4 regions of the Glutamicibacter sp. HZAU genome follow, and region 2 is predicted to be linked to each of the others. Evidence: riboswitches for the same ligand, from Rfam matches in the RefSeq annotation. Region 2 holds a riboswitch; each other region holds the start of a gene.
The links. Region 2 has a riboswitch for S-adenosylmethionine ahead of EKH49_RS00780 (OsmC family protein). Riboswitches for the same ligand answer to the same signal wherever they lie in the genome.

Region 1: linked by a shared signal. The riboswitch ahead of EKH49_RS10040 (ABC transporter substrate-binding protein) and the one ahead of EKH49_RS00780 (OsmC family protein) in region 2 are both predicted to bind S-adenosylmethionine.
Region 3: linked by a shared signal. The riboswitch ahead of EKH49_RS11845 (acyl-CoA dehydrogenase family protein) and the one ahead of EKH49_RS00780 (OsmC family protein) in region 2 are both predicted to bind S-adenosylmethionine.
Region 4: linked by a shared signal. The riboswitch ahead of EKH49_RS10130 (O-acetylhomoserine aminocarboxypropyltransferase/cysteine synthase family protein) and the one ahead of EKH49_RS00780 (OsmC family protein) in region 2 are both predicted to bind S-adenosylmethionine.

Annotation. Positions count from the first base shown of each region.
Region 1 covers NZ_SCKZ01000006.1:64,109-71,817, forward strand. Annotated here, with positions in the region: gene EKH49_RS10025 (ABC transporter ATP-binding protein) at 12-1,634, opposite strand; gene EKH49_RS10030 (ABC transporter permease) at 1,663-2,550, opposite strand; gene EKH49_RS10035 (ABC transporter permease) at 2,565-3,521, opposite strand; gene EKH49_RS10040 (ABC transporter substrate-binding protein) at 3,533-5,164, opposite strand; SAM riboswitch class I at 5,289-5,380, opposite strand; gene EKH49_RS10045 (MetQ/NlpA family ABC transporter substrate-binding protein) at 5,675-6,586, opposite strand; gene EKH49_RS10050 (methionine ABC transporter permease) at 6,616-7,311, opposite strand; gene EKH49_RS10055 (methionine ABC transporter ATP-binding protein) at 7,308-7,709, opposite strand, start outside.
Region 2 covers NZ_SCKZ01000001.1:166,630-174,338, forward strand. Annotated here, with positions in the region: gene EKH49_RS00775 (DEAD/DEAH box helicase) at 1-2,379, opposite strand, end outside; SAM riboswitch class IV at 2,520-2,641, shown strand; gene EKH49_RS00780 (OsmC family protein) at 2,673-3,224, shown strand; gene EKH49_RS00785 (L-idonate 5-dehydrogenase) at 3,302-4,357, opposite strand; gene EKH49_RS00790 (SDR family oxidoreductase) at 4,347-5,117, opposite strand; gene EKH49_RS00795 (FadR/GntR family transcriptional regulator) at 5,289-5,996, opposite strand; gene EKH49_RS00800 (L-lactate permease) at 6,021-7,697, opposite strand.
Region 3 covers NZ_SCKZ01000006.1:439,527-447,235, reverse strand. Annotated here, with positions in the region: gene EKH49_RS11855 (LysR family transcriptional regulator) at 1-662, opposite strand, end outside; gene EKH49_RS11850 (acyl-CoA dehydrogenase family protein) at 754-1,983, opposite strand; gene EKH49_RS11845 (acyl-CoA dehydrogenase family protein) at 2,009-3,235, opposite strand; SAM riboswitch class I at 3,284-3,374, opposite strand; gene EKH49_RS11840 (SdpI family protein) at 3,591-3,947, shown strand; gene EKH49_RS11835 (GntP family permease) at 4,041-5,402, opposite strand; gene EKH49_RS11830 (CdaR family transcriptional regulator) at 5,695-6,756, opposite strand; gene EKH49_RS11825 (ABC transporter permease) at 7,118-7,709, shown strand, end outside.
Region 4 covers NZ_SCKZ01000006.1:88,057-95,765, reverse strand. Annotated here, with positions in the region: gene EKH49_RS10150 (PTS fructose transporter subunit IIABC) at 1-310, opposite strand, end outside; gene EKH49_RS10145 (1-phosphofructokinase family hexose kinase) at 307-1,287, opposite strand; gene EKH49_RS10140 (DeoR/GlpR family DNA-binding transcription regulator) at 1,284-2,060, opposite strand; gene EKH49_RS10135 (CoA-binding protein) at 2,376-2,870, opposite strand; gene EKH49_RS10130 (O-acetylhomoserine aminocarboxypropyltransferase/cysteine synthase family protein) at 2,870-4,243, opposite strand; SAM riboswitch class I at 4,342-4,453, opposite strand; gene EKH49_RS10125 (histidine phosphatase family protein) at 4,564-5,124, shown strand; gene EKH49_RS10120 (RNA polymerase sigma factor) at 5,240-5,737, shown strand; gene EKH49_RS10115 (methylated-DNA--[protein]-cysteine S-methyltransferase) at 5,734-6,363, shown strand; gene katG (catalase/peroxidase HPI) at 6,462-7,709, opposite strand, start outside.

The DNA of each region.
Region 1 (7,709 bases), on a different contig from region 2:
GTGTGAAATGGCTAGGCGATACGCGTATCGGCCAATTCGCGAAGTACCTTGCCGGGATTCGCCGCAAGCAGGGTCCTGGTGTACTCATGCTGGGGATTGGAATAGATTTCATCGACGGTTCCCGATTCCACAATTTGCCCACGGCACATCACGCCTACGCGGTGGCTGATCCGTTCCACCACATGCAGATCATGGGAAATGAACAGGTAGGTCAGTTGTTCTTCGCGCTGCAGCTGGTCGAGCAACTCAAGTATTTGTTCCTGGGTGAGTACATCAAGTGCGCTCAATGCTTCATCGAGGACGAGAATTTTGGCACCGCTTGCCAGAGCCCGGGCAATGGCGACGCGTTGGCGTTGTCCCCCGGAAAGCTCTCCTGGGCGTCTTCCGACCAGCTGTTCTGGCAGGTTCACCTGATCCATCAACTGCGCTACTCGCTGGGCACGCCAAGCGGAATCACCCAGACGGTAGTTGACCATTGGTTCAGCGATGATCGAGCCGATCGACTGTCGAGGGTCCAGAGCAGAGTCGGGGTTCTGATAGACCAGTTGCGCGTCCCTCCACAGGTCATAGCGCTGCTTGCCGCTGATGTTGGCAACTTCTCTGCCGTTGACCAGCACCGATCCTTCGGTGGCTGGATGCATTCCCATGATGATTTTTGCTGTTGTGGATTTTCCGGAACCGGATTCGCCTACCAGCGAGAACGTGGTGCCTCGCTGCACTTCGAAACTGACGTCGGAAAGAACCTGGTGCTCGTTGCGGCCTTTGCCGAAGACCTTGCCGAGTCCCTCCACTGTGATCGCGATGTCGTCTGAGGTTGAAGGTTGTTGCCTGTCCTGATGCGCATAGGCCTGGTCGAGCAGTGCCTTGGTGTAAGGTTCAGTGCTCTGTGCAACCAGCGCCGGAACGCTGCGATCTTCGAGGAGCCTCCCCGAATTCATGACCAGTACCCGGTCTGCGATGTCAGTCGCAACAGCCAGATCGTGAGTTACGAAGAGTACAGTGGTTCCCTTCTTCCGAGCCAGCGAAACGAAAACTTCCAAAACTGTGCGCTGGACGGTGACGTCCAAGGCGCTGGTGGGTTCATCCGCAATGAGCAGTTGAGGATTCAACGCGAAGGCGATGGCAATCAATACACGTTGCTTCAGCCCGCCAGAAAGCTCGTGCGGAAATTGATCCAGCCGGCTTTCCGCCCGGTCGATGCCAACGCTCTGCATCAGTTCGATTGCCTTAGAGCGCCACTGGGCCTTTGGAACTGAGCGTGACGGATGCAAACGGAATACTTCGATGATCTGGGAGCCAATGGTCTTCACGGGATCCAGCGAGGCGCCCGGATCCTGCGGGACTAAGCCGATTCCGGCACCACGAATGGCACGCCAGTCGGACAAAGAAAGATTGGTGACTTCAGTACCGCCGAAACGCACGCTTCCTTGGACCTCCGTCCCCTGTGGCAATAGGCCAATCAGGGTCTTGGTCAGCGTTGATTTGCCCGAGCCGGATTCACCGACAATGGCAACGATTTGTCCCGCTGGAATTTCCAAGTTGATGCTGTCAGCAGCTACGGTGCCTTGGGCATACTGGACTGTTAAGTCCTCTATGCGGATCACCGCAGAAGAAGCGTTGCTGGTTGCGTTCATGGTCTTGTCCGTTCATCGAAGTGTAGAGCTAGAAGCGGAATGCCTTGTTGATGGCACGTCCCAGTACGGCTGTCAGCATGACCGCCGACACGATGACCAATCCCGGCAATGTCGTCAGCCACCAAGCCACCGAAAGGTACTGGCGGCCTTCGGAAATCAGCAGTCCCCATTCAGGGGTTGGCGGTGGCGACCCGAAGCCGAGGAACCCTAAACCGGAGATCGCAAGAATTGCAGCACCCAGATCCACAGCTAGCAAGGACAGCACCGGACCGACGATATGCGGGATGATGTGCCGACGCAGCACCGTGAAGTACTTCCCGCCACTCATTAACGCTGCCTGCACGAAATCTCGAGAGCGGACCCTCAGCACCTCTGTGCGCACGAGGCGTGCGAATGCAGCGATCGAGGCGATGCCTACACCCAGGCCCAAGGACAGCGGTCCAGGTTCAGTCGCGGTGACCAGAATCAGCGCAATGAGGAAGGCCGGAACTGCCAGGACAATATCGACAAATCGCATTGCCACGGTATCTGCGAAACGTCCAGCAGTGCCCGCCAGCAGACCGAGGATCGACCCGACAACGCTTCCAACCAAGCACGCCAGGCCCGCGGTCAGCAGCGTCTGGCGCGTTCCGTAGACAACTCGGCTGTAGATGTCACGCCCCAGATGGTCGGTTCCAAACAGGTGTTCCGCGGATGGCGCTAGCAGCTTGTCAGCCGGCACACCAGTAATCGGGTCGTGGCCCGTAAAGAGCGATGGAAGAAAAGCCCACGCCACAAATACGGCCAGCGGAATGAGAACCCACCAGGCGGCAAACCAGCGTGCTGCTGGATTTCCTATTTTGGTTGCAGGCTTGGTTGAAGCTAGCGGCTGGTCTGCTGTGTCCACCGATCCAACGTGTTCGGTTATGAGACTCATTAGTCCTACTTTCCTTACGCAACAAGCGAGCGGGTTGCGCCGCTTGTTGACGTGACGATGCGTGGATCGAGCTGCGGGTGGATGAGATCAACGAGCAAGTTGACTGCGGTGAAAACGACTGCGGTCAGCAGCACCAATCCCTGGACCAGTGGAATGTCCTGCGCCGTCACTGACTGCAAGATCAGCTGGCCTAATCCCGCGCGGGAAAACACGGTCTCGGTGATGACGGAACCAGCGAGCAAGGCACCGATGGTGATACCGGCAATGGATAGCGCGGCCGGGGCCGCGTTCTTCAAGGTGTGCCGGTAGAAGATCCATGCTTCGCTTGCGCCTTTGGCGCGCAAAACTTCAATAAACGGTTGCCTATTCACTTCCTGCACGCTCTTGATCAGGACCTGGGCAATCGGAGCGCTCAGGTGCACGGCCAGCACGAAGATTGGCACCGCCAACGACATGAACGATCCATCCGGGAACAGCGACATCACGCCGAGCTGCACGGCCAACAGCTGCAAGAGCAGCAGCCCCAACCAGAAAACAGGTATCGAAACCATCAAAGGTGGCAGGTTCAGCAGCGCCTTGCGCAACTTCCCGCCTCTGGCTAGGCTCGCAGCCGAGGCGATGATCAGGGCGAATACCACTGAAAGAACGAATGCACTGCCAGCCAGAATCAAGGTTGATCCAGCGACTTCCCCGATGCGCGTTGCCACTTCCGAACCATTGGATAACGAATATCCAAGATCCCCGCGAAGCAGCCCGAGCAACTGCGAGAAGTACTGCACGAAGAGCGGCTGGTCGTATCCGTAGTATGCCTTCATCTGGGCAATGGTGGCCGGATCCGCCGCCGAGTCAGTGCTCAGGAAGATCGTGACCGGGTCATTCGGCAAGGATTGCACGGCAATGAAAACCGCTGTGTAGGCAAGCCAGATGACCAGAAGCGCCTGTCCCAGTCGTTTTACGATGTAAGTGCCCATGGATTTGGTTCCTAGCCTTCGCTCTTCCAAGCACCTTGGAAGATGGGCGCGGTACCGGAAGTGAACTCGACGTTCGCCGAGCTATTGGCGCCATAGACCTGGACTTCGTCCCAAAGAACCAGCGTCAGGGCCTTGTCCAGCACCAGGGCACGCTGTTCTTCTTCGACCAGCTTCAGGTGTTCCTCATCGGTGGCCGCCGACTGCTCTTTGGTGAAAAGCTTGTTCAGTTCAGGATCAGCGCGAAGGGTCTGGTTGTTGTTCGCAGGTGCATAGACCGGGCCCAGTCCGCCGTACGCAAACTGGCGAGTTCCGAAGAACTCCACCTTGTCGTCGACAAGTGCGTTGGTCAGGAAAGTATTGTCCGCCGCGCGGTTGATCAGCTGGACGCCGATCTCGCGCCATTGCTGCTCAATCAGTTCGAACGCTGGCTTGATGACTACGGAGTTATTGGAGGTGGAAACCGTGACTTCCAGCTTCTTCCCGTCCTTCTCCCGAATGCCATCTGCGCCCGGCTTCCATCCGGCCTCGTCCAATAACTGCTTGGCCTTTTCCGGGTTATAAGCCAATTCTGCTGACAGGTCTACAAACCCTGGTGCCTTGTGGTTGAGGATCGATCCCGAAATGACATAGCTATCCGAGAGAACGGTGTCTTTGATGGCCTGGCGGTCGATTGCAACCTGCAGTGCCTGGCGGACTTTGACGTCTTCCAGCTTTCCCGAGCCAATGCGCACGGCCGCGTGGTTGGTGGTCAGGTCCACCCCTTCGGCGGCATAAACCTTGCCGCCGCTGGAGGCCAGCACCTGTTCGTCTACCGGCTGCAATCCTCGGACGAGATCCACCTGCCCGGACTGGGCGGCGCCGGCACGGCTAGCGACCTCTGGAAGGTACTTGATAACCAGGGTATCCAGGTAGGCATCGCCCTGGTTCGGGGCAGTTTCTGGCGCCCAGGCGTAGTCATCCCGGCTGCTGAAAACGACTTCTTCATCAGGCTTTTCCGATTCGAAGACGAATGGGCCGGAACCAACTATCTTGGAGATCGAAGACTGCGCGGCATTGTCCAGTTCAAGGGTCTTCGGGGACACCAAACCAGCAGTTACGGAGGAAGTCGACCTGAGGAAATTGGCATCTGGTCGCTTGAGCGTTACTTTGACCTTGTTGCCCCCTACGACTTCTGCCGACTTATAGGCGGCAAAATCAACGTTTGGCGCAATCTGGGCAGACTTGATTCCCTTTCCAAGGGCGTCCAGGTTCAGCTTCACAGCCTCAGCATCCAGCTTGGAGCCGTCTGAGAAAGTGACACCGTCGCGAATGGTGAAAGTGAACTCCGTCTGGTCCTCATTGGCTTCGAACTCGCTGGCGATCCAGCCAACCAGTTTGCCGGCTTCCACGTCATAGTAGGTCAGGCGATCAAGCACTGAGTTCAGAACATTCGCCTTCTCATAGAAGCGTGCTGCCTGAGTCTGCCAATTGTTGATAGGGGTGACTTCAGCGAAGGTGAAGGTGCCTCCTTCAACCGGCGTCCCTGGATCGGCTACCGCCTGCGCTGCGCCCGTCTTATTGGCGTTGCCGCCGCACGCGGTGAGCGATAAGCCCAGAACGGCAAGAATCGCAGTGGTCTTCAGTCCAAAATGTGCTGTACGCATGATTTCAAATGTCCTCTCGGTTGGTGACCCGAGGATTACGCCTAGATTCCCTGTACGTTCTGCCATGATTCGTGGGACTACTCTTGGCGAGTTTCTCCCGGCAGACTGTCGTGAAAATTAGCAATCTCCATCGGTCCTGGCCTTAGCACCGCTCCCGTTCACGGGTGGTTGCTGCGACTTCAACGAGCCAGGTCTCTCGGTCGCTCTGGATGGGGTGTCCGGCTGTACCGGCCGAACAATTCAAGTCTGCAACCCGTGAATTCAGCAGACAAGCGTTACGTAAGACAGGGGTCATGAAGTCACACAACGCATTCTGAAATGCCCGATGTTCGTCATATTGGGCGTAATTCTCTGTCACAAGTCCAAGGATTAAGCACCTTGACAGGAAATCCTTGACGCTGCTGGCCTCGGCGGAGATAATGCGTCATCAGGAGCGTGAAGCGGCCCGGCTCCTGTCGGTGCCGGGCCGCTTCGCGAACGCCGATCCGTGCGGCGCAATGGGGGTTGCCGTCAGGAACCGGAGACCGGGGTGAGCACTCCCTGGACCAGCGGATCCTCGGTCGTGGCCAGGTACTCCTGCAGCCGCGGATCGGAGAATGCTTCCACCAGCTTCTGCGCATCGGCGCTCTTGGCATACTCCGCGCCCATGATCAGGCGGGAGGCAAAGGTCTTGGGCGGCTCGGGGAACAAGATCCCCTGGTCGCGGTCGACCTTGCCCGCATCGAACTGGGAGACGTAGCCGATCGCCACGCCGACGTCGTCAAGCATGCGCGGCATCGCCAGCAGGTCGGCTTCCTTGAGCTCGAAGCCCCGGGGGTTATCAACCACATCGGAGATCTTCGCGGTGCGCGGTTCGATGTCCGGGTCCAGGCCGAGCAGGCCCTCGCGTTGCAGCAGCCACAGCGCCTGGCCCTGGTTGGCCACGTCGTTGGGCAGCAGCAGCGAGGCGCCGCGCGGGATGTCCTCGACCGATTCGTAATGGTTCGAGTAGAGCCCGAAACCCCACTGGAAGAGCTCCACCGTGGGTTCCAGCTCGACTCCGGCAGCCTCGGCGGACTGCTCCATGTACCACTGGTGCTCGAAAATGGTGGCATCGAATTGGCCGCTGGCCACCGCCTGGTTGGCCTGGATCGGATCCTGCAGCCCGACCTTCTCGATTTCGATGCCGTAGTCAGGCGCGATCTGGCGCGCCACGAAATCCAGGATCTTCTCCTCCCCGGCCATGGCCGGTTCGAAGTGGACCGTGAACTTCGTCTGGCTTCCGGCGGCCGAGGCGGCGGCAGGGGCGGAGCGCTGCTGGCCCAGCAGCACGCCGAGGATGAGGGCGGCCACGGCCGCGAGGGCGGCGATGGTCCAGGGAAGGGCATTGCGGTTCTTGCGCAGCGTGAAGCCGTGGTCGTGCCCGGTGTGCGGTGTAGTCATGGTCTCGCTCGTTCGTTCGTCGATGGTGTTCAGGGACGCGCCAGGGCGCGGGCGATGCGGTCGCCGAGGAATTGGACAATTTGCACGGTCAGGATCAGCACCACGATGGTCGCCAGCATGACGTTCATGTCGAAGCGCTGGTAGCCGTAGGTCACGGCGAGATAGCCGATGCCCCCGGCTCCAATGGTCCCGGCGATGGCCGAATACTCGATCATCGAGATGGTGTTCAGCGTGATGGCCGAAGCCAGGGCCGGCAGCGCCTCGCGGATCTGCGTGGTGCCGATGATCTGCGCGGCCGAACCGCCGGTGACCAGCCCTACGGCCAGGTTGTGCCTCGGCAGGTCGTTCAGCGCGTTCTGCACCAGCCGGGCGAAGAACGGGATGCCGGCAATGGTCATGGGCACGGCGGCCGCGGCAATGCCGATGGTGGTGCCGGTGACCCATTTGGTGAAGGGGATGATCGCTGCCATCAGCACCAGGAACGGCAGGGAGCGCCCCATGTTGGCAATCCAGCTGAGCACCGCATGCAAGCGCGCCCGCGGGAAGAGCCCCTGCCGATCGGTGTTGTACAGCGCGATGCCCATCAGCCCTCCGAGGCTGATGACCAGGGCCATGACGATTCCGACCATGGCCCAGGTCTGGCCGTAGGCCGGCAGCATCAACGCGGGCAATTGCTGCCATGGAGTGTCGGTGCCCACGGCTGCGCTTTCAAATGGGATTCTCATGCGTTGGCCTCCACCAATTCGTGATTGTTGCGGGCCAGGCTGCCCGGGTCGGCCTGCAGGCCCCACCCGTCCAGCAACCGGAGCAGGTCCTGAGGGGTCGCGCCCCGCACGCCCAAGCGCACTCGGCCCAAGGTCCCCTCATGGTGCGCCTCGACGGCGCCGCCAAGCAGGGCCACCGCGATCCCGTGCTCGATGCCCAGACGGGAGATCCAGCCGGGATCGACCCGGTCCTTGCGGTAGGCCACCGTCACGGCATAGTCGAAGCCTGCCGGCAGTTCCTCGGACCGCAGCGGCAGCAGCTTCTCCCCGGTCGCCGAGCCAGGCGAGGCCACCAGCTCATGCAGGGCTCCGTGCTCGGCAATGCGCCCGCCGGCCAGCTGGGCGACCTCGTCGGCCAC
Region 2 (7,709 bases):
GAAGGACTTCGCACCACCCAGCAGGCCAGGTGCGGCCAGCGAGACCAACGCCCACAGTTCCATGAGGTTGTTCTCCATGGGCGTGCCCGTGACCACGAATTTGCACGGCACCGGCAGCTGCCGGGCCTGCTTGTAGCCCTTGGACGCGTGGTTCTTCAGCTGCTGGGCCTCGTCCATGATCATCACGTTGAAACCGGCAGCCTCGAAATCCTCATAGGCCAAGCGGAAGATCGTATAGCTGGTCACCACCAGCTGCGCATCACCGATCTGCGCAGCCAAATCCTGCCCGCTCTTCTTTGCCGTAGAGGTAATGCCAGTGACGCTCATCTGCGGGGCAAAACGCTGAGCCTCATTGATCCAGTTGCCCACCACCGAAGTAGGGGCAAGCACCAGGAACTTCTGGCTGGGATCTTCAACGCGTGCCTGCTCCAGGCAGGCCAGCAGCTGGACGGTTTTGCCCAGACCCATGTCGTCGGCGAGGACTCCGCCCAGGCCGTGGGTGCGCAAGAAGTCCAGCCAGGACAGGCCGTGGCTCTGGTAGGGGCGCAACTGCGCATTGAAGGTATCCGAGAGCTCAACAGGCTTCATCTCTTCGCCGCTTTGCAATGCCTTCATGGTCTGCAGCCACTGGTTGTGCTGGGCTTCGATAATTCCCAGATCCACCAGTTCCTGCCACCAGTCGATGCTCAACTTGTGGATGCGAATCGTATCGCCCTGCACCGTGCCCAGCTCCCCTGCTTCGGTGATCAGCTGGCGCAGCTGGGCAAAGTCCGCACCATCAATCGGGATCACCGTCAGGTCATCGAGGATGAGGTATTCATCTTGCTTGGTCAGTGCTTCGAGCAGCAGCGCGAACGGCACCTTGATCTCGCCGAGTAGCACTTCCACTGACAGGTCGAACCAGTCCCCCGTGCTTTCACCCGCTTCGACGCTGACAGTCGCGGGGGCATCGCTGATCCGATATTTCGGCAGCCGATTCTGCTCCTCGATAATGACATCGGGATGCTCTTCCAGCAGCGGCAGTGCGTGGACCAGGAAGTCGATGGATTCAGAGGTGCTGAATTCCTTCGGAGGGAAAATCCCTGATGAGGTCAGCTGCCCCAGCGAACCCAGCTCGCCGAGCTTGTCCTGCACCGAAGCGGCAATTTCCCGTTCCACTGCCTGCTGGCGAGGCCCCTTGGTGGAGTACTCCCAGGAATAGCGCACGGTCAGCGGGGTTTGGATGCTCTCCAAGGACAGCTTGAGGCTGGGGCGCGCGGGAACCGGGATGCGGTAGCTTCCATCTTCGCTCTTCAGCGGCGCCATTAAGCGCAGCCGGTCCAGGTGCTGCCGCTCGAATAGCTCGATGGCTCCATCCGGGATGATGTGCGCACCGGATTCGATGAATGCCGCCAGTTCCTTTCTGACCGGTTCTGCGAACTGCGCGAAGCCGAGTTCCTTCGCTTTGGGCAACGGGCTGGAGGCGTAGGCCAGCAGGGTCGGCGGCGTGCCGATCGGCAGGAGGTGGTGGTGCTCTTCGTGCGGGCCGCGCAGCTTGCCTTCCATGCGCAGGCCCTGCTCAGTGCGGCGCACATCCACGTGGGCCATGGCTGGTTGCGCACTGAATTCCACCGGGAGCTTGGCAGCGGAACCGCCGTTGACGATCTGCACTCCGGCGTCGCGCAGGGCCTCGAAGGCATCCAGCAGGTCCTGGCCAGGCAGATCCATCAGCGAGATCCAGTCCTTGGGATCCCACGAATGCCGGTAGGTGTTCTGTTCCACGCGTTCACGCAGCCGGTCCAGTTCAACGACCGCTCGGCGCTGCTTCTTGGAGAAGCGCTCATCGAAGGCGACGTTGCGCCAGCTGACTCCAGTCTGGACCCAGGGGCTCTTGGTGCCCCGGCGGGCCGGCCGCGCCTGCAAGGTCAGCGCGTCCTCGCCTCCGTAACGGGGTTCGCTGACCACTTTCAGGATCAATCCCAGCGGTTCCTCGTCAATCAGTTGCTCATCTGGAATTGCTGGAAGCAGACGGTCAAGGGTCCGTTCCCACTGCGGCTTGCTGTTGCGTTTCCATGCGAAAGGGTCCACCCCGGAGTCGGAGACGAAGAAGCCCTGGTCCTCTTCGGTGGTGACCTCAATGAGCAAGGCGGCGACATCCTCGCAGGATTGAACGCCCGGATGCTTGCTGCAGAAGCTGGTGAAGCTGATATTGCCGCGGTTGATTTGCAGCTCGGCCATCACCGATTCGCGCAGCACCATTGCCGAAATGCGGGTATATCCCGGCTTCATGTCCCGGTGGACGATCTCCACTTTTCCGGAATCGCAGAGGAACTGGCCCAGGTTGTATTCGGATTCGGTCACCAAGGTCTGGGCCGCAGAAAGTGTCAGCTGGAATTCCATACTCGCCGTTCATTGTTCGTGCAGTGGGTGCCCGAGAGCTCGATTCCATCTTAGCGAGCAGCCAGACAAGTTGCCCGATGACGAAAAGTTACCCCTGCCCTTTACGCGCTGGCACCGCAGCCGATAGAAAAGAACCACAGAATCACGAGTTCCGCTCTTTGAGCCCTGGCTGAGTGGACGGCAACCCTCCTGCGTCATTGTGCGGGGTGCCCCAGGTGAAGATTCGACGCATCTTGAACGCCAAGGTGCGTAAGCGATGGCGCCCCTTGCGCCAGAAAGGGGATTAATTCCTCATGTCTAATGCAGCATCTACCCTGACCGTATCCGAAGACCGCGCACAGCGCCTGCAGGAAGCAGGCAAGGGCTGGGGCGAACGCATCTCGGCGGCCCCGCAAAGCGCCAAATTGACCTTTACCGTTCAGGGCGAGGGTTTCGATTCGGTAGCCAGCAACATTGTCTCCGGGAAGCACACTTTCCAGGTCGACGAGCCAGCTGCCCTGGGTGGCAACGACGTGGCCGCCAGCCCGGTGGAATATGCGCTCGGCGCGCTGATCTCCTGCCAGGTTGTGGTCTACCGCTTGTATGCCCAAAACCTTGGCATCCAGGTGGACGACGTGAAGATCCAGGCCAATGGCCACCTCGATGTCCGTGGCCTCCTCGGCATTGACAAGTCCATCCGCCCGGGCTTCTCGTCGGTGGAACTGGACATCCAGATCGCCGGCCCGGAATCGGCCGAACGCTATGAAGAACTGCGCCAGGCAGTGGATGCCCACTGCCCGGTACTGGATCTGTTCGCCAACCCGGTACCGGTGCGTACCGCGGTGAGCATTGCAGCGGCCAATTAACGTCCGCTAAACCAAACAAGTAGCCGCCGCGGGCCCTGGCTTCGGGGCTGCGGCGGCGCACTTGCGGTAAAGGCGGGCTACTTCCCGAGGAAGTTCAGCAAGACCTTGCCGGACTTCGAAGAATTCTTGGCTGTTTCAAAGGCTTCGAGGCCCTCGGCCACCGGGAATTCGTGGGTTACCGCCGCGGAAATCTGCAATGAGCCATCGGCCAGGGCAGCAAGCACTTGGTCGATTTCGCCGTTGAAGCGGAAAGACCCGGCAAGTTCCAGCTCGCGGGTAATCGCCAGGGAAATCAGTGCAGGTTGCTCTCCCGAAGGCAGCAACCCGACCATGACCACGCGCCCGCCGCGCACAGCACCGCGCACCGCCGAGGCCAATCCGCGGTAATTGCCGCTGGCCTCGATCACCACATCGGCGTTCACCTTGGCAATCGCCTCCTGGTCATCGGCACGCAAGGTGGATGTGGCACCCAGTTCCTTGGCAATTTCCAGCGGCTTATCGTGCATGTCCACCGCGATGATTTCCTCGGCTCCGGCACGCTTGAGCACGGCCACGGCCAGCGCTCCGATCGGGCCAGCGCCAATGACCAACGCCTTCTTGGCGGCAACCTCGCCGGCTCGCGATACCGCGTGCCAGGCCACTGCGGCTGGCTCGGCCAGCGCAGCGTCGCGCAGCGACAGTCCGGCAGGCAGTTCGCGAAGCATCCGGGAGGGCAGATTCACCTCGCGCGCAAAGGCGCCCTCGGTATGCGGGTAGCGGGCAGCCGAGCCCAGGTAGGTGCATCCCGGTGAAAGGTTCGGGCAGGCCTCCGGATAAGGTTCCCCGGTCTCCCCTGGTGTTGCAGGGTGCACCGCAACTTTGGTTCCGGCTGGCGGACCGCTGCCGTCGGCGGCAGCCTGGATGACGGTGCCGACGATCTCGTGCCCCAGAACCATCGGGGCCTTGAGGATGGATTCCCCAGCGGCTCCGTGGCTCCAGTAGTGCAGGTCCGATCCGCAGATGCCTCCGTAGGCGATGGCTACGCGTGCCTCATTTGCTGCCGGTGCTGGCAGCTCGATCTGCTCGATGCGCAGGTCCCCGGCCGCGTGCGCCACGACGGCCAAGGTCCTGTTGGACAGGGCGCTAGACGACAACGCTCATGCCTCCGTCGATGAAAATGGTTTGCCCGTTCACGTAGTTCGATCCACCCGAGGCCAACCACACTGCTGGGCCCGCTAGGTCCTCGACGGTTCCCCAACGGCCAGCCGGGGTGCGGCCCAGGATCCAGGAGTTGAATTTCTCGTCATCCACCAGATTCTGCGTCATTTCGGTGTGGATATAGCCCGGTGCGATGCCGTTGATCTGAAGTCCTGCTCCGGCCCATTCTGCGGTCATGGCGCGGGTGAGATTGCGCAGTCCGCCCTTGGCCGCGGTGTAGCCGGAGATGGTGGGTCGGGCCAGGTCGGTTTGCACCGAACAGATGTTGATGATCTTGCCTTCGCCGCGTTCTACCATGCCACGTGCGACTTCTCGGCCTACTAAGAAGGCGCTGGTGAGGTTGGTATCGATCACGCGCTGCCAGTCGGCGACTTCCAGTTCCAGCATGGGCACGCGGTGCTGGATGCCTGCGTTGTTCACCAGGATGCGGATGGGGCCGATGGTCTTTTCGATGGCGGCGATATTCTCGCGCACAGTGGCGTCATCGGTGACATCGAAGCAGACGCTATGGATTCTTTCTGCGCCGTAGCAGGCGGCGAATTCGGCGGCCGTTTTGTCAAGCCTTTGCGCATCTCGGCCGTGCAGGATGATGGTGGCACCGGCATCGGCCAGTGCTTTAGCAAGTTCGCGGCCAATGCCGCGGGAGGACCCGGTGACCAAGGCCAGTCGTCCGGACAGGTCAAAAAGTTGGCTCATGAATTCCCTCGCAAGAAGTTTCGATGGTAAATCGACGGGAACTGACCTGCGATATGAACCTGCTGTTGCATCCGAAAAAGTAGCCCCGTCGCTGTCCCAGAATATATCAGATATATAAGGGTCGAGGGGCAATAAAGTCCGACTTATACGGTCGAAGTTTAGATGTTGGCGCTAGCGGGTCTGCGAGTAGAACCAGTTGATGTGCTCTTCGAGCAGCTGGGCTGCCCGTTCGCGCTGGTTCGTCGCGAAGGCGTGGTGGATGGCCTTGTGCTGGCGGCGCAGCACGCGCACCACCGGCTGCCAGGCCTCGTCGCTGGGCACTGAGTCGGAGACGTAGTCGCTGATCGAGTTGCGCAGCGATTCCATCATCGATTCCACCACGGCGTTGCCGGCCATGGAGGCCAGGAGCACATGGAACTCGGCATCGATGCGGTGGAAGGACTCGCGGGAAAGCTGCGGGTCGTCCATGCGCATGATCAGCACCGCGGTGCGGTCGATGACCTGCTGGGCGTAGACCGGGTCGCGGGGGTTCATTTGCGCGGCCCAGGTTTCCAGCAGGATGCGCGACTCGACGATCTCGCGGACGTTGATCCCCTTGGCCGCCAGGTGCAGCCGCAATGCTTGCGAGATGCCGGCCGAGGGGTTGGAGATGATCACCGCTCCGGAGTTCGGCCCGGAGCCGGTAGAAGTCTTGATAATGCCCATGACATCGAGGATGCGGATGGCATCGCGGACCGAAGCCCGCGAAATCCCATGCCGCTCCGCGAGCGCACGCTCGCCGGGAAGCTGGTCTCCTACGGATAGCTTCTCCCTGCGCAGATCTTCTTCAATTGCCTGGAGAACGATCTGGTATGCACGCGGAGCTGGGTTCATTGACATCGGATCTATTTTAGCCGGTCAGGGCTATGGCAGCATCCAGGACAGCACCGGGGTGGACTGCAGGTAGACCAAGCAGCACAGCACCAGCAGCATGCCTACGGACCAGCCGGCAACCTTCTTCAGGATCACCGATTCCTGGCCTTCCATCTTCACCGAGGTGGCGGCGATGGCCAGGTTCTGCGGGGAGATCAGCTTGCCGACCACGCCGCCGGAGGTGTTGGCGGCAACCAGCAGGTTCGGGTCGATGCCGGCATTGACGCCGGCGGTCTGCTGCAGCTTGGCGAACAGCGCGTTGGCCGAGGTGTCCGAGCCGGTCACCGCGGTGCCGATCCAGCCCAGGATTGGTGAGAGGAAGGCGAAGAACGCGCCGGTGCCGGCCAGCCAAGTGCCGATGGTGATGGTCTGGCCCGAAAGGTTCATCACGTATGCCAGGCCGAGGACCGACAGGATGGTCAGCGCAGCCCAGCGCATGTTGTAGATGGTCTTGCCGATTTCGGCAGCACCTTCGCCGAAGGTCATGGCGTACTTGCCGTTGCCGTCGTTCTTTGCGTAGACCAGGGCCACGATCAGGCCGGTGATCAGCAGCAGGGTGCCCGGGGAGGACAGCCACTGGAAGTTGTAGATGGTGGAGGTGACCGCTTCGCCTTCGGCGTTCAGGATCTTGCCGTCCAGGCCTGGCCAGCCGAACTTGATGTCGGTGCTTGCCAGCCATGCAGGAATGTCCACGCCCAGCTTCCACAGCTTGGCCACGCCGAAGATGACGATAACCAGCAGGTATGGGAACAGAGCCATCCAGGTGTTGCCTGCGTGCAGCTTGGTGTTCGACTCGTGCGGAACTGCGGCTGCTTCAGCGGTCAGCACGCGCTGGCGTGCTTCGTCGGCGCCCTTCGGGGTCCAGAAGCGAAGCAGGATCACTGCCGCGGCCAGGCCGATCAGCGAGGCGACGATATCGGTCAGCTCGTAGGAGAAGTAGGTGGAGCACAGCCACTGCGCGACACCGAAGGAAATGCCGATGGTCAGCGTTGCCGGCAGGGTCTGGCGCATGCCGCGCCAGCCATCGAGGATCAGCACCAGGATCGACGGGACGAACAGTGCCAGCAGCGGGGACTGGTGGCCGACGATGGCGCCGATGTCGGCAGCCGGGATGCCGGTCAGCGCGCCGGCGGTGGTGATCGGGATGGCCACGGCGCCGAAGGCAACCGGAGCGGTGTTGGCGATCAGCACGGCGCAGGCAGCGCGAAGCGGGGACAGGCCCAGTGCCAGCAGCATGGTGGCGGTAATCGCCACCGGTGCGCCGAATCCGGCCAGCGCTTCAAGCAGGCCGCCGAAGCAGAAGGCGATCAGCACGGCCTGGATGCGCACGTCACCGCCGCCGATGACGTCGAATACACGACGGAGATCTTCGAAGCGGCCGGACTTGACGGTGACCTGGTAGAGGAAGATCGCCATGACAACGATCCAGACGATCGGGAAGGCGCCGAAGACCATGCCCATCAGTCCGGAGTTCAATGCCAATCCAACCGGCATGCTCCAGCCGAAGATCGCAACGATGATGGCAACGGCGAGCGAGCCGAGGCCGGCCCAGTGGGCCTTGACCTTGATCACCGCGAGGAGCACGAAGAAGGCTAGAAGCGGTATCAGCGCGACGAGCGCTGAGACAGCGATGCTCCCCGCAATTGGATCCGTGGAGGGTGTAAACACGGTGTGGGCGTC
Region 3 (7,709 bases), on a different contig from region 2:
CGCACCTTCGGATCAAGGCCCGACATGCGCAGGTTCACCAGCTGGTTATCGCGCACCGTGGGAATATCCAGTGAAACGAAATCGTCATCGGCCAGCTCGGCGAGCGCAACAGAGGTTCGGTCCGCCAGCCGGTGGTTGCCGCCCACCAGCACATACGGGCGGCCCGACATTACGCGGCGCCAGGATACCTGCGACAGCAGGTGGCGGGTATGGGTGAGCACCGCATCCAGGTGGCCCTTGAGCATGCGTTCTTGCAGCTCGGCGCCATCGCCTTCCACCAAGGTCACCTGCAGGTCCGGGTGGACATTGGTGAAGCGTTCGCAGATCACCGGGATCCAGAACGCTGCCAGCGAGGAATAGCAGCCGATCACCAGCGGGCCCGAGAGCTTGGTCTGGCGCTCGACGATCAGGTCCTGCACCTCTTCGGCATGGCGCACCAGCGCCCGCGAATCCAGCAGGAAGTCGGTGCCGACAGCGGTGAGCACCACCCCGCGCGCCCGGCGTCGCACCAGCAGCTGGGAGCCGACGGCGCGCTCCAGCTCGTCCATCGACTGCGACATGGCGGCCCGGGAAATATGGCACTGCTTCGCTGCAGCCGAAATGGACCCCAGTTCTGCGACGGCGACGAAATACTGCAGCTGGCGCAGGGTGTAATTGATCACCCACACAGTCTAGCCAGCGGGCGATTCTGCAGGCGCAAAACAACAGGCCCAGCATCGGCAAAGAATGCTGGGCCTGCTACGGAAATGGAAGCTACTTCGAGGCGCCGATCGCCCACACGCGTGGAAGCTCGGTGCCGTTGACCGCCAGGTCGCCGATCAACCGCGCCTTGAAGACCCAGGGATTGTGGTTGCCAGCGGTCCGGGCATTGCGCCAGTGCCGATCAAGGTTCTTGGAAACGCTCGTCGCGCTGGCAGCCAGCGCATCGAAGGCATGGGTGATGGCATTGAGCACCAGCGGGGTCAGCACCACCTGCGCCTGCGCGCTGGCCAACTCGGCCGCATCATTGGCCGCTTCGTCCTCTTCTGCGCTCGCCTGGCCGGTGTGCAGCGCCAGCGCTGTTTCGTAGGCTCCCTGCAACGCCACCGAAACGCGTTGAACCGTTGCCGCGGCGGCGAAGGATGCAGCGGAGACCTCGCCGATCACCTGCAGCAGCTGCGGGTCTTCGGCCGCCACATTGGCTGCGGCATGGCTGAAGGTCCGCTTGCGCGCCTTCAGCTCGGCGGCGAAGTCCCGTTCTGCCGCTTTGGCGGAGCCGGCCAGGACCGCCAGCAGCACCTGCTGGTAGAACGCGGTCTGGTACTTGAAACGGGTATCGAAGTCGATCAGGTCCTCCTCGGCCACCACCGCATCGGTGAAGGTGGAGGTTCCGGTACCCGTGGTGCGCTGGCCGAAGCCATCCCAGTCATCGGCCAGCTCGACACCGGGCTGGTGGCGGTTGACCGCGGCGATCACGCGCTTGCCGGTGTCGGTGCGCTCGGCATAGGTGTCCAGCCAGTCAGCGAAAATTGAGCCGGTGGAATAGTACTTGGTTCCATTGATCTTGAAGCCGCCCTCGCCGTCCGGGGTGACCTTGGTGATCACGTCCCCGACCTTCACGGTTCCAACCTCGGTCCACGAGTTGCCCACCAGTTCTCCGGCGGCGAAGCGGGCCAGCCACTTGTCGCGCCCCGGGCCTTCGGCGGCCACCAGCCGATCCTCGACGAAGGCGAAGTGCGCGCGCAGCGCCTGGGCGATATTGGAATCAGCGGCCGCAAGATCCACGAACAGCTCGAAGAGCTCAGGCAGGGTCGCCCCGGCCCCGCCGTGCGATTCCGGAACCCGGACGGCGCCGAAGCCGGCGGCCGCCAGGTCGGCCACCGCTTGGTAGGGCAATTCTCCGGTGCGGTCGCGTTCGGCAGCGCCCTGCGCGATGTCCGCGAAGAGCGGGGCAAAACGGGCTTTGAGCCCTGCAAGCCGAGTGCCAGTTGCAAGTACAGTCATCGTTGAATCCAATCCGTTCGAAATTCTAGGTGTAGAGCGAGAGCGGCTGGGATTCTCCGCGCAGGAAGTACGCGCCGACCTCGATCTTCTTGTAGTCCACCGGGTCATGCAGCGAGTGGGTACGCACGTTGCGCCAATACAAATCCAGGCCCACCGAGCTCGCGGTCGAGGATGATCCGGTCACTTCGAAGATCCGGTTCGCCACCTCGACGCCCACCTCGGTGGAGACCACCTTGGCTTCGGCGATTTCCACTGCCAGCGCGGCCCGCTCGGGCTGGGTGACGTCCCCGGCCTTGGACAGCAGCGCATCGAATTTCCGGCCGAGTTTCTCGGTCAGTGCAGCCACTGCGGCGGTGCGGGCCTTGAGCTCCCCGACGGTGCGCTGGAAAATCGGGTCTTGGGCGTAGGTGTCGGCCTGCGAGAACAGCCAGGCATTCTTGCGGCCCAGCAGGATCTGCTTGCCGCGCTGCAGCGCTCCTTCGGCGATGCCCAGGTAGAAGTTGGCGAATGCCAGCTGGATCCCCGGGGTGAGCAAGGTGGACACTGGTTCGTCGGTGACGAAACCGAGCAAGTCCTCGGCTTCAAGCCTGACGTTGTGGTACTTCAGCGAGTTCGAGGCGCTGAGCCGCTGGCCCAGGTAGTCCCAGTCGTCAACGATTTCCAGTCCTTCGATGTCGCGCGGCAGCACGAAGGCGAGAATCTGCCCGTCGTATTCCCCGCCCTGGACCAGTGCGTTGATGACGATGACCTCGCCAACACCGGAACCGGTGGAGAACCGCTTGGCCCCGTTCAGCCGGTACCCATCCCCTTCGACGCTCAGCGTCAGATCCGGGTCAACCGGATTAACCGAATCGCCCCAGAGCCAGCCGCCTTCCACGGTGCGTAGCCACCACTTGCCTTGCGCCTCCGCCGGAGCATAGAAGGCAATGCTGGACTGATTGATGTAGTGGTAGGCCAGTAGTTGCGCGATGGAGCCATCGGCCGCGGCCAGGATGCGGACCACCTCGAAGGCGGTTTCCCAGTGGGCTCCTGCTCCGCCGTATTCCGCAGGCACCAGGAGGTTCAGCAAGCCGGCCTCGCGCAGCAGCTGCACTTCGGCGAATGGCTGCTGGTTCTTGCGGTCGCGTTCCAGGGCGTCCTTGGCGAGCGTGCCTCCCACCTGTTGGGCAACTGCGCGCCACTGTTCCAGCTCGGTTTCGCTGGCGTTCCCGTAGTAGGGAACTCGGCGTAGTCCAGTGCTTTGTACGGTCATCTTCTTCTCCCTTGCGTTGCAGGTTCCGAAGGACGCAGGATCCCTGCGATTCCATCGATCCTGGCGTTAGCACTACCTGCCGGATGCAGGCTTACTGCGGCGTCGCGGAGCCAGGTCTCTCAGCCGCTCTGGATGGGTTGTGCTCCGAGTCAACCACTGCCGGCAGCAGTCTTGGAAGGGCACTGTCATACGAGGGAACGGCAGGACAAAATACGTCATCTTCGAGCCTCCTGCCTGCCTGATCGATGGCAGCGCGGCCTTCGTATGACACTTGCATGACGAAATCTGAACTCGGGAACTGCTCTGCCTCCGAATAGGATGGCTGTTCACGGCGAATAGTCAGAACAGGTGGAACGTGGATCCAGCAGGCGTCATCCCCTTCATGCTCGGGTTGATGGGCATCACTGTGGTGCCAGCGTTCCTCGCACCCATGGCCCGGGATGGAAAGCTCGCGCGCAATGCGTCCATCGGCATCAAGACGCGCCATACCTTGGCCAGCGACGAGGCCTGGCTGGCAGGGCATCGGCGGGCTGCGCCGCTGATGGCCGCGGCTACCTGGGCCGGCTGGGCCATGCTGGCCGGTGCAACGATTCTCTGCGTGCTGGGCCAGTTCGGTTTCGCCTTCGCCACAACCGGGGCCGGCTATCTCGCCGTCATCACGTTGCTGATGATCTCGGCCGCAAAAGCGAACAGGGCCGCGCGAGGCGTCTAGCCGGCATAGCCCGGCCAGTCTGCGGCCGCATAAAGAAACGGATCGCACCATCGGCAGATGGTGCGATCCGTTGTTTACTTGGCCAGCATCCTGCTACAGCAGTACGGCTCCCAGGAGCAGTACCGTCAGGAAGGCGGCGGTACCCTGGATGGCGGTCGCCACGCTCAAGGTCTTGTATGCGGTAATTACCGGAATGCGGCTGAGCTGCGAAACGACCCAGAAGTACGAGTCGTTGGCGTGCGAGACAACCATCGCACCGGCACCGACGGCCAGTACCGTGAGCACCATGCCCAGTTCCGAGCCCAGGCCCAAGGAGCCGAGCATCGGCGCGACCAGCGCGGAGGTGGTCACCATGGACACGGTGGAGGAACCCTGCGCGGACTTCAGCGCAGCGGCGATCAGGAACGGCACCGCCAGGCCCAAGCCCAGGCCGCTGAGCGAATCCGAAAGAATTGTGGTCAGATCCGAGGCCGCCAGCACCGCGCCGAAACCGGCACCGGCGCCGGTGATCAGCAAGATCGGGGCAGCGGTGCGCACGGCTTCATGCATCTGCTCGTTGAAGACCGACAGCTTGCTGTCGCCGCTGAGCAGGAAGGTTGAGGAGATCAAGCCGAAAATCAGCGCGATCACCGGAGTACCGATGAAGGAAAGGATTTCCAGGGCGATGCCCTCGCCGAACGGGAGCGAAGGCAGCTTCGCAATGGAGGCGGCGCAGATCAGCACGAGCGGAACCAGGATCGGCATGAAGGCCAACGCCGGGTGGGGCAATTTGCCGAAGCTTGCGCGCAGCTGCTCGTAGTCGAGTTCGGAGAGGTCGTCTTCGCCTTCACTGGGCAGCGGAGTCCACTTGGACTTGTTGAAACGGCTGGCGTAGGCCAAGCCGGCCAGCGCCGAGATGGCGGCAACTGGCAAGCCGACTGCGATGATCAGGCCCAGGTTGTCGGCAACGCCGATGCTCTCGGCTGCGGCCAGCGGTCCCGGAGTCGGAGGCACCATGGTGTGGGTTGCGTACAGGCCGGTCATCAATGCGATGGATGTCGCCAGCGCGGAAACTCCGGTGCGCAGGGTGATGGCTTTGCGCAGCGAGTTGAGCACCACGTACCCGGAGTCGCAGAAGACGGGAATGGAAACGATGTAGCCGATGATTGAGAGCGTCAGGTTGGGGAACCGCGTGCCCAGCACCTTGATCAGCGCATCTGCCATGGAGATCGCGGCGCCGGATTTCTCCAGGATGACGCCAATCATTGTTCCGAACAGGATCACCAGACCGATGTTGCCCATGGTGCTGCCGAAGGCCGTGGTGACCGTCGAGGCCACATCGGCCAACGGAATCCGGTAGGCGAAAGCGGCCAAGATGGCGGCGCCAATGAGGGCGAGGAATGGGCTGATCTTCAAGCGTGCCGTGACCATCACGATGGCCACGACAAGGATCAGCAGAACAAGCAGTTCATACACGGCGGGTTGGCTCCTTTGCCAATAACGGTAGTGCTCTGCGCCTGGCCCACGGCGGCAGAATCGGCGGACCAGCTCTGTCGGCAAAGCTGCTCAAGGCTTTGCCCGTTGGGCTAGATGCCTCCGTGCCGCCACGGAATTCGGGCGCAAAGATCGATCATCCTGCCAATATTAGGAAAAGCTGCCCCGGATGCCTATGGGCACACGACCATATTTGCCTGATTCTGGTCGGGGTAAATGTGTGCAAATATCCCGCTACTGCCACAACTGTCACCCGCACCCCCGTTCCCGGGTCCTAGAAAATATGCAGCTGCCCCAAGGCCACTCGCGCGTAAATCGCATGCTGGAGTTTCAGGGACTCGCTGGACTGCCGAATGTCCACACCACTGATCTGGCTGATCCGCTCAAGCCGTTGCACCAAGGTGTTGCGGTGAATATGCAGATCCGTGGCAGCCTGGCTCATCGATGCAGCCGTCGACACCACCAAGAGGGTTTTGGCCTGTTCCTCATTGAGCTGTTGCGCCGGGGCAGCCGCATGTTCCAGGCTGCGCGCTGGGGTGCGGGCGATAGCCACGGCAATTTCCCGGCTCCACATTCGGCGTTGGGCGTAGCGCGGCACGAGTGGCGGATAGCCCAGCAGCGCCCGCAGCGCCTCGGTTTCAGCCATGAGGTCCGCTGCCGTTTCCACCGGCATGGAGACGAGGAAACGCTCCTCATCCATGCGCTCTTCAGCGAAAGCGGGCTCGTGGGTGGCGCGTAGCCTCCAGTACGCACCGGAAAGGCTGATCCAAGACGTGCGATGGTGTTCCTTGGCCGGTTCTTCGAGCAAAGGATCCTCGACGCTTCGCGGGAGCCATGCTTCGATGCACTTGGGCCCGCGCAAGCCGTGGGCCGCCAGCGAGCGGTCGATGACTTCGGGGGCAACGCGGCCTGCGATCAGCGCAGAAATGATGTCTCGGGCCTCGGTCTCGCGGCGCGCACTGCGCGAGTGCTCGTAGTCCTGGGCGAAGAGCAATTGCACCGTCAAGGCAATCAGGCCGGCCAGCGGCTCCACCTCATGCGGAGCACCGGTCACGCCAACAACTCCGCACAGCTGGCCGTTCAGCGTCAGAGGGACATTGACCCCTGGCAGGGTTCCCGCGGAACCGTCAGCCTGGCTGACCCGGATGATGGCGTTGCGACTGATTGCCTCGGCGCTGCCGTCGTGGTGGGTGCCGATTCGCGCGGCATCGGTCGAAGCGATGATGACCCCGTGAGCATTCATGATGTTCACGTTGCGGTTGATGGTCGGAGCAATCGTGTCGACAACTTTCTGCGCCAATGCGCTGGCCAGCCGCGGTTGCTCCTTTTCGCTCATGAGCTCATCCTATCGGCTAGGGAGTGCACAAACATGAAACATAAGCGCACACAAGCAATCAAGGTTCCGGGCTGACAGCAACAGTTACTCGAAGCATCATCAATAAACCACCCGCAGTCACAGCCATGTGATCGCCATCACCAGCCAAGGGAACTGATGCGCCGCGGTAAAGCTAAAAAATTTTCCAAGTCAGAAAATACATTTATTGCTTGACAGTGCATTAGATCACACGCAATATGTTTATAAGCTTTCGGCCAAACAGCATCTCGGATATTTGTTGCGCTTGCCCGGATAGAAGACATGGGGAGTAGAAGTTGTGAGAAAAATCAGGTCGTCCGGGGCATTGCTAGCCCTCTTTCTCTTGTTTATCTGCGCTTTCTTCGGTTATCCGCTGGCAATGCTCATTTACGGCACTTTCCGCAGCGGACAACCGGGCACCGAAGGCTCGTTCGGCCTCGCCGGCATCGTCGATGCCTACGGTGATCCCGCGACATGGGAGACCCTGTGGGCCTCGGTCATCTATGCCGTTGCGGTGCAGTCCATTGGCATCATTGGCGGATTCATCTTTGCTTGGATTTCCATGCGGACCAAGACTCCTGCCGGCAAGGCCATCACCCCCGTCATGGTCACCATTTTTGCCATACCGACGCTTTTCTTCGCGATCAGCTGGGGCATGATGACCTCGCCTACCGGTTTGCTGACCCAATTCTTCGGTGTCTCCGCAGACGGCTCGCCACGCCTGGATGCGTATTCCTGGGCCGGTTTGATCATCGTCAGCGGGCTGAAGGCAATTTCGGTGATGTACCTATTGCTGCTCGGTCCGGTTCGTGCGCTGAACCGTTCGCTCGAAGAAGCCGCACTGCTCTCTGGTGCCAACCGTGTCCGGCTCTTCCTGGATGTAAACATCCCGATTCTGCTGCCGACCCTGTCCGGTCTGGCCATCCTCGGATTCG
Region 4 (7,709 bases), on a different contig from region 2:
GGGCGGCAATGAAGAACACCAGGTCGGCTTCGCCGTCCTTCGCGCCGAAGTCCACCGGCGGGGCCAGCCGGACCATGGCCAGGGTCGGCTCGGTGACCGCTGCCGAACGGCAGTGCGGGATGGCGATGCCGCCGGGCACCCCGGTCGCGGTCTTGGCTTCGCGGGCCTTGGCATCGGCGGCCAACGCGGCGGCGTCGGTGGCGCGCCCCTGGCTGGCCACCAGCTGGGCCAGCTGCTCGATGACCCCGCTCGTGCTGCTGCCCAGGTCGGCGTCGAGCAGCACGAGCTCTGCGGTGATTAGTTCACTCATGACTCGGTTCCTTGAGTTGAGGTAAGTTCGCTGACGGTTACGGCGCCAGCGGTGAGATCGGATTCGGCCGGGATGGTGGAACCCGGCAGCCGGGTTGCCGCGGCCCCGTAGGCGACGGCGTTTCTCAGCTTCTCGGGGGCGCTGGCTCCGGCAGCATCGGCCAGCAGGTAGCCGGCGAGCGAGGAATCGCCCGCCCCCACCGTGCTGCGCGGGGTAATCGGGGTGTGCGTTCCGTGCCAGGCTCCGGTCTTGGTGACCAGCAGCGCGCCCTGTGCCCCGAGCGTGGCCAGTACCGCGCCGGCGCCCCGGTCCAGCAGCTGCTGCGCGCAGCCGGCGGCCAGCTCGATGGAGCCTTCCAGTGCCGCTTCGCTGTAGCCGCCAGCCAGCTGCGCCAGTTCCTCGGCGTTGGGCTTGACCAGGTCTGGGATGTGCTGCTGGCCGTGGGCAAAGAGCTCGAGCAGCGGTGCGCCGGAAGTGTCCACGGCGATCTTCGGGCACTTTGCGCCCAGGGCCGCGCGCAATTTTGCGGTCAGCTGCGCATAGAAGCCGGCGGGAACTCCCGGCGGCAGCGAGCCGGCCATCACCAGCCAGCTGGCGCCGGCGGCCGCTTCGGCGACCAGCTCGCCGAGCTCGGCCAGCTGCTGCGCATCAAGGGCGGGACCTGGCTCATTGATCTTGGTGGTGGTGCCATCGGGATCGGTCAGGGTGGTGTTGGTGCGCAGCGCTCCGGCGATCGGCAGGTTCCGGTGAGCCAGCTGGTCGTGGGCCAGCGCGGTGACCAGCGGGTCGGTGTTGGCTCCGGGCAGCACGGCCAAGGTGGCGCCACCCGCCGCGGCGATGGCGCGCGAGACGTTCACTCCCTTGCCTGCCGCCTGGACATGGCTGGCCACAGCGCGCTGCACGGCACCGGGAGCCAGCGGGTCGGCCAGCTCGATGGTCTTGTCCAGTGCCGGATTGGCGGTCAGCGTGATGATCATGCGATCACCACCTCGACATCCGCGGCTTCCAGCGCGGCAGCGAGCTCCCCGTCGGGCTGCTGGTCGGTGACCAAGGTGTCGATGTCTTCAAGCCGGGCAAAGCAGACCAGGGTTTCCTGGTCGAATTTGGATCCGTCGGCCAGCAGCACCACGCGGCGGGCGCTGGCGACCAGGGCGCGCTTGACGGCGGCTTCCAGCGGGTCCGGGGTGCTCAGGCCGAATCCTGCATGCAGCCCGTTGGTGCCGATGAAGGCGATGTCCGCCCGGTACTGGGAATATTCCAGCACGGTGCGTGCTCCGCTGGAGGCGCCGGTGATGCCGCGGACCCGCCCGCCGATCAGCTCCAAGGCGATATCCGGGCTGTGGACCAGGGCAGCGGCGATGGGCAGGGCATGGGTGATGACCACCAGGCCGTTGCCCGCGGCGCTTTTGAGCATGCGCTCGGCCAGGATTTCCGTGGTGGTTCCCGCGTCGATGACAACCGAGGCGTCGGAGACCGGCAGCAGGCTCAGTGCGCGCTGGGCGATGCGGGCCTTGGACTCGGAATGGATGGCGGTGCGCACCACGTAGCTTTCCTCGCGGGTGCTCGCCTCGGTGATGGCAACCGCTCCGCCGTGGACGCGGCGAAGGTAGTTCTCGGATTCCAGCTGGGCCAGATCCCGCCGCACGGTTTCCCGGGTGATATCGAAGCGCTGCGCGAGCTGTGCGACGGTTACTTTCCCGTCAGCTTCCAGCTGCTCAACGATCAGCCGGTGTCGTTCTTCGGCGAACATTCTTGCCTCCGCAATTCATCATGACCTGCAACACATTGATCTGTGTTTCCATGACTTTATGCCCGATTGTGTGGCATCGTCAAGTGAAAATGTGGAGAATTTTTGGCTTTATTTGGTTTTAAGTGGGTTTCGGGGGAAGGCGAGGAAATTGCATCGCGCATGATTGCGCAGGTGAACTGTACGTTCCTGCCGAATGAGCCGCGGGAAAAGCCCAGTCCCGTCGGCCTGCACGGAAACTCTGGAGCTGTTCCGAACACATAATGGGTGCATGCAGCGGAATGCTGCATGCACCCATTATGTGGAGCTCCGGACTTCCTAGGCGAGGACCTGTCGCTTCGAGGAAATCACGCCGGTGTTGAATCCGGCCAGGCGCAGACCGCCATGGAAGCGGGCGTGCTCGATCTTCACGCAGCGGTCCATGACCACGTTCATGCCCGCGGCCTCGGCGCGATGGGCCACTTCCTCGTGCCAGGAGCCCAGCTGCAGCCACAGGGTCTTCGCGCCCACGGCCAGGGCCTCGTCCAGCACGCCGGGCAGGTCATCATGCTTGCGGAAGACCTCCACCAGATCCGGGGTCTCCGGAAGATCGGCGAGCGACTTGTACACCGGCTGGCCCAGGATCTCGTCGAGTACCGGGTTGATGAAGTACACCTTGTACCGTGAGGAGGAGAGCAGGTAGGTGGCCACGAAGTAGCTGGCACGTGACGGCTTGTTCGAAGCGCCGACAATGGCGATGGTCTTCGTCTCGCGCAGGATCTCCAGGCGCTGCGCGGCTCCCGGGCCTTCCCAGGTGGTTTCAACGGCAGTCATTAGTTTGCTCCCTTCGAAGCAGTTGGCAAGGCGCAGGCGGAACCGTCATAAGTTGGCGCTTCGAACTGCGCGGCGGAACCGGCGGCAGCTTCCTGCGAAGCGGCCAGCGCTTGGTCCAGATCCCAGAGGATGTCTTCGACGTCTTCCAGGCCCACCGACAAGCGGATCAGGTCTTCTGGCACGCCAGCGGAGACCAGCTGCTCGGCGCTCAGCTGCTGGTGCGTGGTGGAGGCAGGGTGCAGCACCAGGGTGCGGGCATCGCCGATGTTGGCCAGGTGGCTGGCCAGTTGCAGCGCCTCGATGAACTTGGCGCCGGCTTCGCGTCCGCCCTTCACGCCGAAGCTGAAGACCGAGCCGACGCCCAGGGGCAGCAGCTCCTTGGCCTGCTCGTGCTGCGGGTGGGAATCCAGGCCTGCGTAGTTCACGTAGGTGACGCGCTCATCGGATTCCAGCCAGGCGGCGACCTGCTTGGCGTTGGACAGGTGGTTGTCCATGCGCTGCGGCAGGGTCTCCAGGCTCTGCAGCAGCTGGAATGCCGACTGGGCCGGCAGCGACGGACCAAAGTCGCGCAGCTGCTCGCTGCGCAGCTTGGTCAAGAAGCCGTATTCGCCGAAGTTGTCCCACCAGGAGACGTTGCCGTAGCTGGCTACCGGCTCGGTCATGGTGGGGAACTTGCCGTTGCCCCAGTTGAACTTGCCAGACTCGATGACGACGCCGCCCAGGGTGGTGCCGTGCCCGCCGATGAACTTGGTGGCCGAGTGGATCACGATGTCCGCGCCGTGCTCGATGGGGCGAAGGATGTATGGGGGAGTGAGCGTCGAGTCCACGACCAGCGGGATGTTGTGGCGGTGCGCGACTTCGGCCAGGCCCTTCAGGTCGGCGATGTCGCCGGACGGGTTGGCCACCACCTCGGTGTAGACGGCCTTGGTGTTCTCCTGGATCGCGGCTTCGAAGTCCGCGGGATCGTTGGAGTCGATGAAGGTGGTGCTGATGCCGAAGCGGCGCAGCGAGACATCCAGCTGGGTGATGGTGCCGCCATAGAGCTTGGAGGAAGCCACAATGTGGTCGCCTGCCTGGGCCAAGGCCGCGAAGGTGACGAATTCCGCGGCCATGCCCGAGCCGGTGGCAACCGCGCCGATGCCGCCTTCCAGCGAAGCCATGCGCTCTTCGAAGGCCGCCACGGTCGGGTTGCCGATACGCGAGTAGATGTTGCCGTACTTCTGCAGGGCAAAGAGGTTGGCCGCATCGTCAGCGTCCTTGAAGACGAACGACGTGGTCTGGTAGATCGGCACTGCGCGTGAGCCGTGCTCAGCATCGGGGGTGCCTCCGGCATGCAGGGCGCGGGTGCGGAATCCAAACTTGTGATCTGCCATGGTGGCTTACGACTCCTTGTCGATTGGGGTTTCGCGTGCACCGCAGGGCGGGCCGCGATCGAGGCAGGAATCCCGGAATCAATGTCGCTTCCTGCCGTTCTCCAACGGGTAAGCGGCTGCATCGTTTCTGGCGGTAGCACCGTAACCACCGGATGTGGCAGGTTGCTGCGGCGTCATCGAACCAGATCTCTCGGCCGCTCGGGATGGTGTAATAATCTTCGCAACATGACCGTTCGTGACCCAACTATGAGTCGTAACGTTGCGTATCGGACCTGTGATCGGAGATTCTTCGACATCTATGGCACCGGTAGGCTGGAGCCATGGATACTTCGCTGGCACTGGTTCGACACGGGCAGACCGATTGGAACCTTGCAGGCCGACTGCAGGGGCAAACCGACATCCCGCTGAACGAAACCGGACGCGAGCAAGCTCGCGAGGTCGGGCGCAAGCTCATCGGCCAAGACTTTTCGCTCATTCTGGCATCCCCTTTGGCGCGTGCCCGGGAAACTGCCGTGCTGATTGCCCAGCAGATCGGGGCAGCGACGGGCAACGCAGTTCCGGAACTCATTGAACGCGGTTTCGGCCCGCTGGAGGGCCGGAACATGGCGGAGGTCAGCGACAAGGAATCGGCTGCCGCCGCAGACCAGATTGAGCCGTGTGCGCACATCTTGAACCGCGCGGTGCCAGCGCTGCTGGGCCTAGCCAGCAAGCATGCCGGACGCAAGATCATGATTGTCAGCCATGGCGCCACCATGCGCACCATTCGCGACGCCTTGGCAGGAACCAGGCAAGCCCAAGGCGTGGAGAATGGCGAAATTATCGACGTGGATTTGGCCCGGCTTGAGCAGCTCGCCGGTGAATCCGACTTGGTGGCATTCTAGGAATCCGTGCGGCAGCGGGGTGAATGAAAAAATTTTTCATTCACACCTCACAGAACAGGTGGCCGTTGCGTTTACATGGTGAGAGGCCAGCAGGTCGCGAAATCCCAGGAGAGCCATGCAAGCACCATTTGAGCGGATAGTCCAAGAATATGGACTGAACGTCCTGCGTGTTTGCCGCGCCCTGCTGGATGAGCACCGCGCGCAAGATGCCTGGTCCGAAACCTTCCTCGCCGCGCTCAAGACGTACCCGCAGCTGCCAGATGATGCCAATGTCCTGGCGTGGCTGGTGCGCATTGCCCGGAACAAGGCCATTGACGAGTTGCGCAAGCATAAGCCGGAGATCCTTAATGACCAGGACATGGATGGTCCCGCGTCCGGGATGAACCGGCCGGATCTGCAGTTGGACAATCTTCAGCTCTGGCACGAGGTGAATCAGCTTCCCGGCAAGCAAAGGCAGGTCGTGGCCTATCGGTACCTGGGCGGGATGAGCTACGCGCAAATTGCCGAAATCCTTTCGGGCAGCGAAGCCGCTGCCCGCAGGGCCGGTGCCGACGGGATCAAGAACCTGCGGGTCCGGCTAGACGACCAGGAACTATGGCGGGAGCAGCCATGAACGAAAAAAATTATCAGCAGCAGGCGACGGCCGCTGAAATGCAAACCCTCGACGCGCTGCAAGGCCAGCTCGCTGAAAAAGCCCGCGCGCTTGAACTTGTCGATGTCGCCTATCGGATGGTCGACAGCCCAGTGGGTTCATTGCTGCTGGCCAGCACCGATGCCGGGCTGGTGCGGGTGGCATTCGAATCCGAGGGCCACGACCGGATACTTGAGCTGCTCTCGGAAAAGCTCAGCCCACGCATCCTGCGCGACAAGTCGAGCCTGGATGGGACCGCCCGGCAACTCGATGAGTACTTCGCGGGCACACGGCACAGTTTCGAGCTCCCGGTGGATCTGCAGCTCTCTACGCAGTTCCGCCGCCAAGTGCAGCTGGAACTGGGGCATATCGATTACGGGCAGACCCTCAGCTACGCCCAGCTGGCGCAGCAGATCGGCAAGCCGAAGGCGGTGCGAGCCGTCGGCTCAGCGTGCGCCACCAACCCGATTCCCATCGTGCTGCCCTGCCACCGCGTGCTGCGTACCGATGGTTCGCTGGGTGGCTACCTGGGTGGCTTGGAAGCCAAGACGGAACTGCTGAAACTGGAGAATCCGGACTTCGCCGGCAGCGCGGCGACGTTGTTCTAGCGGCCAAAAACTGCATAAAAAAGTGCTGGGCTGTTGCTCCCCATCAGGGGAAGCAACAGCCCAGCACTATATGCTGCGAGATAGCAGCCAGCTAGCTGCTACTTGCGGCGCAGTTCGAAGCGATCCGCGTCCATGACCTTAGCCCATGCCTTGGCGAAGTCCTTGGTGAACTTCTCCTTGGCATCGTCCGAAGCGTAGACCTCGGCGAGGGCGCGCAGTTCCGAGTTGGCACCGAAGACCAGGTCCACGCGGGAACCGACCCAGCGGCCGTCCTTCGAGTGGTAGGTCTGCTCGTCCTCGGAAGCGGTCCAGGCGATGCCTGGCTCCAGCAAGTTCGCGAAGAAGTCGTTGGTCAGCGCGCCCGGGTTCTCGGTGAAGACACCCAGGTTCGAGCCATCCCAGTTGTTGCCCAGTACGCGCAGGCCGCCGACCAGTACGGTCAGTTCCGGTGCGGATAGGCCCAGCAGGTTCGCCTTGTCGATCAGCAGGTACTCGCTTGGCATCTTGATGAAGCCCGAGTCGTAGTTGCGCAGGCCATCGGAGACTGGCTCCAGCCATGCGAACTGCTCAACGTCGGTCTGCTCCTGGGTCGCGTCAACGCGGCCAGGGGTGAATGGAACGTCGATCTGCTGGCCAGCGGCAGCTGCCGCGAGCTCGACACCGACGTTGCCGGCCAGGACCACTACGTCAGCGAAGGACGTCTTGATGCTGGAGGTGGCGTTGAAGGTGTCAACGATTTCTTCCAGCTTGGCGATGACTGGCTTGAGCTGCTCCGGCTGGTTCACGGTCCAGGAGACCTGTGGTTCCAGACGGATGCGGCCGCCGTTGGCGCCGCCGCGCTTATCCGAGCTGCGGAACGAGGCCGCTGCCTTCCACGCGGTGGAGACCAGCTGCTGCACGGTCAGGCCCGAATCCTTGATCAGTTCCTTGAGCGCCGCGATTTCCTGGGCGCCCAGGGTGACCTCTGGAGCTGCCGGCAGCGGATCCTGCCATGCCAGATCCTCGGCTGGAACTTCTGGACCGAAGTAGCGGGACTTCGGACCCATGTCGCGGTGGGTCAGCTTGAACCATGCGCGAGCGAAGGCATCGGCGAACTCTTCAGGGTTTTCCTTGAAGTGCTTCGAGATCGGACCGTAGATCGGGTCGAAGCGCAGGGCCAGGTCGCTGGTCAGCATGCGCGGTTCGCGGCGCTCGAGGGTCTCGTGCGCTGCCTGGACCAGGCCGGAACCGCCGCCGTTGACCGGACGCCACTGCTTGGCGCCTGCTGCCGACTCGAACAGTTCCCACTCGTAAGCGAACAGGATGTGGAAGAACTCGTTGTCCCAACGGGTCGGGTGGTAGGTCCA